Regions from separate parts of the Kitasatospora sp. NPDC003701 genome, predicted to be linked through region 2. Evidence: riboswitches for the same ligand, from Rfam matches in the RefSeq annotation. Region 2 holds a riboswitch; each other region holds the start of a gene.
What was found. Region 2 has a riboswitch for cobalamin ahead of ACWDRR_RS09445 ((2Fe-2S) ferredoxin domain-containing protein). Riboswitches for the same ligand answer to the same signal wherever they lie in the genome.
Positions count from the first base shown of each region.

Region 1: it holds a riboswitch for cobalamin, as region 2 does, so the genes downstream of both, ACWDRR_RS23935 (cobalamin biosynthesis protein) here and ACWDRR_RS09445 ((2Fe-2S) ferredoxin domain-containing protein) in region 2, are expected to answer to the same signal.
Region 3: it holds a riboswitch for cobalamin, as region 2 does, so the genes downstream of both, metE (5-methyltetrahydropteroyltriglutamate--homocysteine S-methyltransferase) here and ACWDRR_RS09445 ((2Fe-2S) ferredoxin domain-containing protein) in region 2, are expected to answer to the same signal.

Region 1 is NZ_JBSFNM010000026.1:54,689-57,949, reverse strand. It holds gene ACWDRR_RS23945 (alpha/beta hydrolase family protein) at 1-326, opposite strand, end outside; gene ACWDRR_RS23940 (transcriptional regulator) at 511-1,224, opposite strand; cobalamin riboswitch at 1,439-1,629, shown strand; gene ACWDRR_RS23935 (cobalamin biosynthesis protein) at 1,723-2,694, shown strand; gene ACWDRR_RS23930 (cobyric acid synthase) at 2,691-3,261, shown strand, end outside.
Region 2 is NZ_JBSFNM010000007.1:140,343-143,603, reverse strand. It holds gene ACWDRR_RS09455 (ABC transporter ATP-binding protein) at 1-254, shown strand, start outside; gene ACWDRR_RS09450 (hypothetical protein) at 450-725, opposite strand; cobalamin riboswitch at 1,146-1,316, shown strand; gene ACWDRR_RS09445 ((2Fe-2S) ferredoxin domain-containing protein) at 1,349-1,780, shown strand; gene ACWDRR_RS09440 (hypothetical protein) at 2,440-3,261, shown strand, end outside.
Region 3 is NZ_JBSFNM010000003.1:46,542-49,802, forward strand. It holds gene metE (5-methyltetrahydropteroyltriglutamate--homocysteine S-methyltransferase) at 1-1,726, opposite strand, end outside; cobalamin riboswitch at 1,865-2,091, opposite strand; gene ACWDRR_RS03835 (hypothetical protein) at 2,332-2,679, shown strand; gene ACWDRR_RS03840 (short-chain fatty acyl-CoA regulator family protein) at 2,752-3,261, opposite strand, start outside.

The DNA.
Region 1 (3,261 bases), on a different contig from region 2:
GAGGTGCCGGGGACCAGGGTGCCCCGGTCGGCGCGGACCAGCCGCCGGGTGACGCCCCGCTCGTCGGCGTGCAGGACCTCGTCGACCACCGCGTGCCCGCCGCCGGCCCACTCGACGGCCCAGCGGCCGGCGCGGGCGCTCTCGGCGCCGCGGGTGAAGGTGACCCGTCCGGCGGCGAGGCCCAGCACCACGACGGGGCCGGCGGCCCGCTCACGGGCGGCCGCCGGGTGGACCATCCGCTCGGACGCCCTCCGGCCGATCAGCAGGACGGCGGCCCCGGTACCGACGGCGGCGGCCGCCACGGCGGCTGCGGTTCCCCAACGCATATCGCTCCCCGCTCTGTTGGTCGCGGACTGGGCACTGTGCCCACCAGTCCACTCGCGGCGGCGGCGCCCGGCCACCGGACACGGCCGTCCGGGTCACGGCCGTCCGGGTCACGGCGGGGGCGGGGACCACCGCGGGGGGCGGCGCGGGGAGGGCAGCGGGGAGGGTCCCGCGGACGCCGGCCCGTCAGACCGGGAGCTCCGTCTCCAGCCGGCCCAGCAGCTCCCAGAACCGCTCGCCGAGCGGCCGGGCCCCCGGCGCCACCGGGTCCGCCGCCGGGGCCGGGGAGCCCCAGCTGCCGGCGCCCCAGTGCGAGGAGACCTGGTTCTCGTTCTGCAGCACCGTCAGCACGGTGGCGAGGTCGTCCTCGTGCACCGGCACGATCCGGCCGATCGCCCGGACGTGCGCCTGCCAGCGGCCGTCCACGCCCTGCCGCAGCCGCCGGTCCAGCTCGTCCGCCCGGCCCGTCACCGCGACCAGCTCGCGCAGGGTCAGGCCGAGCACCCGGGCCAGCGCGTGCGTCTGCTCCTGGTCGCCGTCCCACTGACCGGTCGCCTCGGCCAGCTGGTACTGCCGCAGGGCGATGCCGATCCGGCGGGCCGCGCCCTCCTGGTTGAGCTCCCGGGCGACCCGGAGGTCCCGCAGCCGGGCCGGGCGGACGCCCATCAGCTGGGCCGGCGGACACCAGAGCGCCCGGGCCAGCGCGATGAACTCCTCCTCGGTGGGGCGCAGCTCACCGCTCTCCCAGCCGAGCACGTGGGCGGGCAGCAGCCGGACGCCGTGCGCGGCCATGCCCTCGGCCACCTGCTCGGGGGTCAGGCCGAGGCCGGCGCGGTGCGCGCGGGCCGCCGCGGGCGAGAAGGGCACCGGAGGCAGGGCGGGTGGCTGTCTGCGTCGCATGGGACCAGACGGTAGGGGGTGGTCCGGCCGCCCCCCAGCCGCCGAACACACGAAGCGGGACTGGAGGCTCCTCCAGGCGACTGGACGATCCCACAGGCTGTCATGCCCCTGCGGGGGGTGCCGATCGGAGGTAGCCACGGGGCCGGGAAACCCGGCGGCGCTGTGACCTACCCCTCCGTGACCTCGGTTGACGCACGGTTCGGCCGCGTGATGGGATCCTTCAGCCAAACGGAGGCATGCAGAGGAAGCCGGTGCGAGTCCGGCGCGGTCCCGCCACTGTCACCGGGGAGCACACTCGGAGTCCCTCCTCGCCCGCCGCGGCGCCGGAGGGGGCCCATCGCGGCGGGCCGTCGAAGCCGCTGGAAGGCCCGGGAGTGCGTCCGCCCCGGAAGCCAGGAGACTCTCGCCCCCGGTACGTCGATCCAGGGCGCGGACCCTGAGTGAGGACACGCACGCGATGCAGGCTGCCCCGACCTTCCGAGACCTCCGCTGTCCGTCGTGCGCCCGCTGACCCGCGCCGCCGCCTACGCGCTGGGCGCCGCCGCCGGGTACCTCGCCGACGCCCGCTTCGCCGACCCGCGCCGCGGCCACCCGGTGGCCGTCTTCGGCAGCGCGGCCGGCCGCCTGGAGCGCCGGATCTGGCGCGACCACCGCGCCGTCGGCACCGCCTTCACCGCGCTCTGCGTGGGCACCGTCGCGGCCGGCGCGGTGGCCGCCGACCGCACCCTGGGCCGCCGGCCGCTCGGGCGGGCCGCGCTGGCCGCCGCCGCGACCTGGACGGTGCTCGGCGGCACCTCGCTCACCCGTGAGGCCCGCACGATCGGACGCTCGCTCGCCGCGCACGACCTCGCGGCGGCGCGCGGGCGGCTGCCGCACCTGTGCGGACGCGACCCGAGCGGGCTCGATGAGCAGCAGATCGCCCGCGCGGTGGTCGAGTCGGTCGCCGAGAACACCGCCGACGCCGTGGTCAACGCGCTCGTCTGGGGCGCCCTCGCCGGGGCGCCCGGCCTGCTGGCCTTCCGCGCCGTCAACACCCTGGACGCGATGGTCGGCCACCGCTCGGCGCGCCACGCCCGGTTCGGCTGGGCCTCGGCCCGGCTGGACGACGCGGCGGGCTGGCCGGGCGCGCGGCTGACCGCGCTGCTGACCGTCGCCGCCGCGCCCGAGCCCCGGACGGCCTGGCGGGTCTGGCGGCGGGACGGCTCCGCCCACCCCAGCCCCAACGCGGGCCAGGCCGAGTCGGCCTTCGCCGGCGCCGTCGGCGTACGCCTCGGCGGCACCCTGCGGTACGGCTCCCGGGTGGAGCACCGGCCGGTGCTGGGCGGCGAGCTGCGGCCGGTGACGGTGGACGACATCGAGCGCGCCTGCCGGCTCTCCCGCCGGGTGGGACTGCTCGCACTGGGTACGACCGTCGCCGGGCACGCCGTCGTGCAGGCACTCAAGGCGGGCAAGCGAAGGGGGAGCGCATGAGCAACGCACTGCTGGTCGCCGGGACGACCTCGGACGCCGGCAAGAGCGTGGTCACCGCGGGCATCTGCCGCTGGCTGGCCCGTCAGGGCGTCGCCGTGGCGCCGTTCAAGGCGCAGAACATGTCGCTGAACTCCTTCGTCACCGCCGACGGCGCCGAGATCGGCCGCGCCCAGGCGATGCAGGCCCAGGCGGCCCGGGTGGAGCCCGAGGCGGCGATGAACCCGGTGCTGCTCAAGCCCGGCGCGGACGGCCGCAGCCAGGTGGTGCTGCTCGGCCGCGCGGTCGCCGAGGTCGGCGCGCTGGACTACCGCGAGCGCAAGCCCGTCCTGCTGGAGCGGGCCCTGGAGTGCCTGGCCGACCTGCGCCGCCGCTACGACGTGGTGGTCTGCGAGGGCGCCGGCTCGCCCGCCGAGATCAACCTGCGCGACCGGGACATCGCCAACATGGGCCTGGCCACCGCCGCCGCCCTGCCGGTCGTGGTGGTCGGCGACATCGACCGCGGCGGCGTGTTCGCGGCGATGTACGGGACGCTGGCGCTGCTGTCGGAGGAGGACCAGCGGCATGTCG
Region 2 (3,261 bases):
AGCTCTCCGGTGGCCAACAGCAGCGCGTCGCCATCGCCCGCGCCCTCGCCAACCGGCCCGACCTGATCATCGCCGACGAACCCACCGGCCAGCTCGACTCCGAAACCGGCCGCTCCATCATGGAACTGCTGCGCGCCGTGGTCCGCAGCGAAGGCGTCACCGCCCTCGTCGCCACCCACGACCCCACCCTCATGGAGCTCGCCGACCGCGTCATCGAACTCCGCGACGGCCACATCGTCGAGCCCACGCCCTGAAGCCGCCGCGGCCCGTTCCCCGCGAACCCGGTGGCCGCCCGGTCTGCCCGCCCGGACACCGGGCAGCCGCCCTTCGGGGCACCCGCCGCGGCCCTGCGGGGCACCGGGCCGTGACCTTCCGGCCCGACCCCGACCGGGCGGCCGGGCCCGGGCGGCCGGGCCTCGGCCCGACAGCCGGCCGGCCGCGCGCCGCGCTCAGAGCGCCCTGAGCGCGGCCTCGCACTCCCGGCACCGCCGCGTCCGCTGGGACGGCGGGTACCAGGGCTCACCCGGCCCCGACGGTTGATAGCCCTCCCGTTCCAGGTCCCCGGTGTCGATCCCGCAGAACGTGACCGGCCCCGGATCCTCCGGCACGTCCGGGTCGGGCGGCGCCGCGTGCACCCAGCGAATCCGGGCGCCCACATCGACCTCCCCCGCGTCCAGCACCTCCGTGGACGGCTCCAGCTCGACCAGCACGATCACTCCGCTCATGTCTCGACCCTGCCCCCGGCCCGCACCGGCCGCATCCCGACCGCCGGGGCGGGGAGCCGCCCGCCGGGCGTGGTTCCGCCAGCCACCGCGAGATCGAGGTTTCCGTCCGACTGCGGGGTGTGATCAACCATCCGGGGCCGGCCATGAAGGGCGGCAGGACTCCGGCGGTCCGCCGTCATGGCAATCACGGGTCCCGTCCGCGACTCGCACGCGTTCCTCGACGCGTTACGAATACTCGGAGCCCCCTGGAGCGAATGCCCGCTCGACCACGAGATCGGATATCGCAGCGCGCCGGGGCGGCAAACCGAGGAATCCGGCTTCACCGACCGGGAATGGCCGAGCCCGGCCCTCCGGACGCCTCGCACCCAGGGGCCCCGGTTGACGTGTTCGTACGCGGTGCGGCAGGGTCGCGGGCGAGATGTAAGCATCCGAGACCACGGTGCGCAGGAACCCGGTGTGATTCCGGGACGGTCCCGCCACTGTGACCGGGGAGCGACCCCTTCCACACGACGACCACGGCCCCGCGGCCGGAAGGTCGGGGCGAGCGTCGATCCGGGAGTCAGGACACTGACCCGTGGTTTCTCCGACGGTCGGGGCGCGGAACCCCACGAGGAGGTTGGGCGATGTCACCGGTAACGGCTGCCGTCGATGTCGTGGTCTGCCGAGGTTGCTGCTGCGGCACCGCCAGGAAGCGGCCCGGCATCGATCACGAGGGCCAACTGGCCGTGCTCGCCGAGGCGGTGGCCGCCCTGCCGGCCGCGCGCCTGGTGGTCACGGACTGCCTGGGCCCCTGCGAGCAGGCCAACGTCGTGGTGGTCCGCCCCCACGGGCGGACCGAGGACGGCCGGCGGGCCGGGCCGCTCTGGTTCGGGAACGTGACCGACGCCACGGAAACGGCCGAACTCTGCACCTGGATAGGGGAGATCAGTCGCACCGCCGGGCAGGCGCCGCCGGAGCGCCCGCTCTCCCCGCTGCTGGACTCGCTGCGCATCCCCGCACCGGGGCCGGCGCGGGTGCGGGACGCGGCACGAACAGCCGACCCGTCGAAGGCCTGAACACCACGAGGGCATGAACCACCGAGCAGGCCCGAACCACCGAGCAGACCCGAACTGCCGAGCAGGCCCGAACTGCCGAGCAGGCCCGAACCGCCGAGGCCGACACCGCGACCGGGTGACGGTCGGGCGCGCCGCACCGGTGGACAACCCCGCCGGAGGACGGCCGCGCGGGTGTCCTCGCGGTCCGCAGGATCAGCTCATGTGGAGCACCGGCGGCTGGCCCGTCATTTCAGTTTATTAGTTGGCACGGGCCACCGAGATCCCCGCACCGCCCTCGACCTGGGGGTTCCCGCCGGGCTCCGAGGACGGCTCAGGCAAGGGAACCCTGCTCTATTGACACGATCACCACATCTTCATCACTCTTGGCCCATCGCCGAGCTGACATGGATAACTCCCAGCACTTCATTCATCTCAGCTAATGGCACAGTTGATGAGCAATCACCGAAGGAGGTGTGTGCGATGAAGAAGATCGTCGTCCGCAAGGCCGGCCCGGTTCGCCTGACCAGCGCGGCCCGTGCGCTGTACCTGCCGTGGTCCTGCGCCGTGCAGAACTGACCCGGTCCCCCCGGGCTACGGGGGAACACGGTGCCGGCCGGCCACTGCGTCCGGCCGGCACCGCTCCGCCCCGCCCCTCCCCCTACCTCCCGCAGGAGGATCCCGTGCACTCCTCCACGGACAGCAGCTCCACCGCCCCGGGCCTCGACCTGGACCGGCCGGTGCCGCTCCGTCAGCTCGTGTACCTGCCGGAGGCCGACGAGGTCACCATCGGCAGCCCGGAGACCGACACCTACGCCGTCTTCCCCGCCGACGGCGCCGAGTTGGTCCGGATGCTGGCCGAGGGCCTCACGCCCCGCGAGGCCGCCGGGAACTACCAGGCCGCGCACGGTGAGAGCGTCGACATCGCCGACCTGGTCGAGGCGCTCGTGGACCTCGACCTCGTCCGCCCCGTCGGGGACGACGCGGCTGCCCGGCCGGCCGCGCCGGTGCGCTGGCAGCGGCTGGGCCGCCTGGTGTTCAGCCCGCCGGCCCTCGTGGGCTACGCGCTCGTGACGGCCCTCGCCGTGGCCGAGATGGTCCGGGTGCCCGAGCTGGTCCCGCGCGTCGACAACCTGTTCTTCAGCTCGTCCTACACCCTGGTCGTGCTGATGCTGTTCGTCGGCCAGGTGCCGCTACTCGCCCTGCACGAGGCCTTCCACGCCCTGGCCGGCCGCCGGCTCGGTCTGCGCTCGCGGCTCTCCATCGGCCGCCGCCTGGTCTACCTGGTCCTGGAGACCTCCCTCGACGGCCTGGTCAGCGTGCCCCGCCGGAAGCGCTATCTGCCCATCATGGCCGGCATGCTGGCCGACACCCTCGCGATCGCCGTCCTCACCCTGGTCGCCGACGCGACCCGCGACAGCAACGCGGTGGTCGCCTCGCTCTGCCTCGCGATGGCCTACGCCACGGCACTGCGCCTCGCCTGGCAGGGGTTCTTCTACCTGCGG
Region 3 (3,261 bases), on a different contig from region 2:
AGGACCAGGCGAGCATGGTGACCGGACCGGTGAGCATGCCCTTGACCGGGCGGTCCGTCAGGTCCGCCGCGTAGCGGTACCAGTCGACGGTCATCGGGTGCGGGCGGGAGATGTCGCCGGCCAGCACCGGCGGGCGGACGTAGCGGGTGCCGTAGGACTGCACCCAGCCGTGCTGGGTGGCCAGGTAGCCGGTCAGCTGCTCGGCGAAGTACTGGACCATGTCGTTGCGCTCGGGCTCGCCGTGGACCAGGACGTCGATGCCGGCCTTCTCCTGGTAGGCGATCACCTCGCGGACCTCGGCCCGCATCCGGTCCTGGTAGGTGCCGTCGTCGATGCGGCCGGCCCGCAGGTCGGCACGGGCCGTGCGCAGCTCGGTGGTCTGCGGGAAGGAGCCGATGGTGGTGGTCGGCAGCAGCGGCAGGTTCAGGCGGGCCCGCTGCGCCTCGGAGCGCTCGGGGTAGGCCTGGGCGCGGCGGGCGTCCTCGGGGGTGGTGGCGGCCACCCGGGCCCGGACGGCCGGGTCGTGGGTCAGCGCGGAGGCGGCCCGGGAGGCCAGGTCGGCCCGGTTGGCGGACAGTTGGGCCGCGATGGTGTCGGTGCCGTGCGCCAGGCCGCGCGCGAGGGTGGCGATCTCGGTGGTCTTCTGCCGGGCGAAGGCGAGCCAGCGGGCGACCTGCGGGTCGAGGTCGCGCTCGGCGTCGGCGTCGAGCGGGACGTGCAGGAGCGAGCAGGACGGCGCGACGTCGACCCGGTCGGCCAGGCCGAGCAGCGTGCCGAGGGTGGCGAGCGACTTCTCCAGGTTGTTGATCCAGATGTTGCGGCCGTCCACCACGCCCGCGACCAGGCGCTTGCCGGGCACGCCGCCGACGGCGGCGAGGTCGTCGAGGTTGGCGGCGCCCGGGCCGGTGAAGTCCAGGCCGATGCCCTCGACCGGGGCCTTGGCCAGCACCGGGAGGGCCTCGCCGAGGCGGTCGAAGTAGCTGGCGACCAGCAGCAGGGGGCGGTCGGTGAGCGCGCCCAGCTCGCGGTAGACGCGGGCGGCGGCGTTCAGCTCGGCCGGGGTGCGGTCCTGGACCAGGGCCGGCTCGTCGAGCTGGACCCATTCGGCGCCCGCGGCGCGCAGGTCGGAGAGGAGCTCGGCGTAGACCGGCAGCAGCCGGTCCAGCAGGGTGATCGGCCGGAAGTCGGCGGCCACGCCGGGGGCGGGCTTGGCGAGCAGCAGGTAGGTCAGCGGGCCGACCAGCACCGGCCGGGCGCGGTGGCCGAGACCGAGGGCCTCCCGTAGTTCGGAGACCGGCTTGGCGGAGTTCGCGGCGAAGACCGTGTCCGGGCCCAACTCGGGCACCAGGTAGTGGTAGTTGGTGTCGAACCACTTGGTCATCTCCAGCGGCGCGACCTCCTGGGTGCCGCGGGCCATGGCGAAGTAGCCGTCCAGCGGGTCGGCCTCGACGGCGGCGCGGTGGCGGGCCGGGATCGCGCCGACCGCGACGGTGGTGTCCAGCACGTGGTCGTAGAGCGAGAAGTCGCCGGTGGGGACTTCGGTGACGCCGGCGTCGGCCAGCCGGCGCCAGTTGTCACGGCGCAGTCCGGCGGCGGTGGCGTGCAGGGCGGCGGCGTCGACCCGACCGGCCCAGTACCCCTCGACGGCCTTCTTCAGCTCCCGGTTGGCACCCTGCCTCGGGTAGCCGTACACGGTGGCCTGCGGGGTGGTGGAACTCGATGACACGGAACTCTCCTTCGCGAGTCGCGCTGCGATCCCGGGAGAGCGCGACGGCGTGGAGGTACGACAGTGGGGGCACGGCACCAGGATGGGCCCGCCCGCTCCGCCGACCCGCCCTCGAGGTCACCGAGATCACCGCGTGCGGGGTGCACGCGGGCAGTGGCAGGTCTTCGGACTCGCGGGCACGTCCACCTGTGGAACCAGGGCGGACACCTACTGGCCGTCGCTTCCCGGGCCCCCGCTGGGGCCCAGTGCATGTGACGGCGGTCGTTCCCACTCACCGCTGCGGGGCAGTCCCGGATTCCCACCGGGTTCCCTCTTGCGACGCCATGGCTGGAGGTCATGGCGAACCGACTGCACCGCCCAGCCTAGGCCCATCGACGGCGTCGCGTCAGCGATTGTCCGGATCGCGGATGGTGGCGTGGACGGACGGTCCGGTCGCGGACCGGATGCCCCGGCCCCGCTCCTCCCCCTCCGCTCACCGCCCCCCGGGGGGTGGCCCGCGCCCGTGAGGGGGAGGACGATGGCCGCACGGGGGGCGCGTGCCGCCCGCAGGCGCGGAGCAGGGGGACGGGGTTCTGATGGGTGTTTCCGGGTGGGTGTCCGGATGGGTGTCCGGGCGGGGTTCCGGGTGGGCGGCGGGCTGCTACGTCGCCCTGGTCGGCGCACTGGCGGCCCTGGGCGGGCTGACCGGGAACGGGCGGTTCCACCTGGCGGCGATCGTGTTGACCCTGCCGCTCGGGCTCGTCGCGCTGGTGGCCGTGTACGTCGTGCGGGGGGCGCTGACGGGCATCGGCGGGCTGTTCACCGCGACGAGGCTGCCCGACGGCGGCGACCCGGCGTGGCTGTCCACCGCGGGGACGGTGCTCGACACCGCGCTGTTCACGGCCGCGGCGGTCGCCACGGTGCTGCTGGCCGAGCGGGTCGCCCGGCGCCGGCGGGCGCCCCGCGCCGCCTGAGCGGCCTTCCGGGCGGCCCCGGCTCCGCCGCCCGGGCCGCCGCTACCCGAACTGCCGCCGCCCGGGCCGCCGTTACCCGGACCGCCGCCGCCCGGCCCCGCCGTCGGTGGCCGGCCCGCCCGACCGCGCGCCGTGGGCGGCGCCGCCGCCCGCAGCCGCGAAGTCGCCCACCCGCGGCGCCGGTTCGACCCGGACGGGGTAGGGGACGAAGGTGCTGGTGTGCTCGTCGACCGCCAGCGGGAGGCCGACCGCGGGTGCGGCCCGCTGCGGGCAGGCGGGGCGCTCGCACACCTTGCAGCCGAGGCCGATCGGGGTCGCCGCCGCCTCGTCCCCGAGGTCGAGCCCGGCGGAGTACACCAGCCGCCCGGCGTGCCGCAGTTCGCAGCCGAGGCCGATGGCGAAGGTCTTGCCCGGCCGCCCCCAGCCGCCCGGTGAGCGGGACACCGCCCGGGCGGTCCAGAGGTAGCGCCGACCGTCGGGCATCGCGGCGACCTGGACGTGCACCCGGCCGGGGGCGGCGAAGGCCTCGTAGACGTTCCAGAGCGGGCAGGTGCCGCCGGTGCGGGAGAAGTGGAAGTCGGT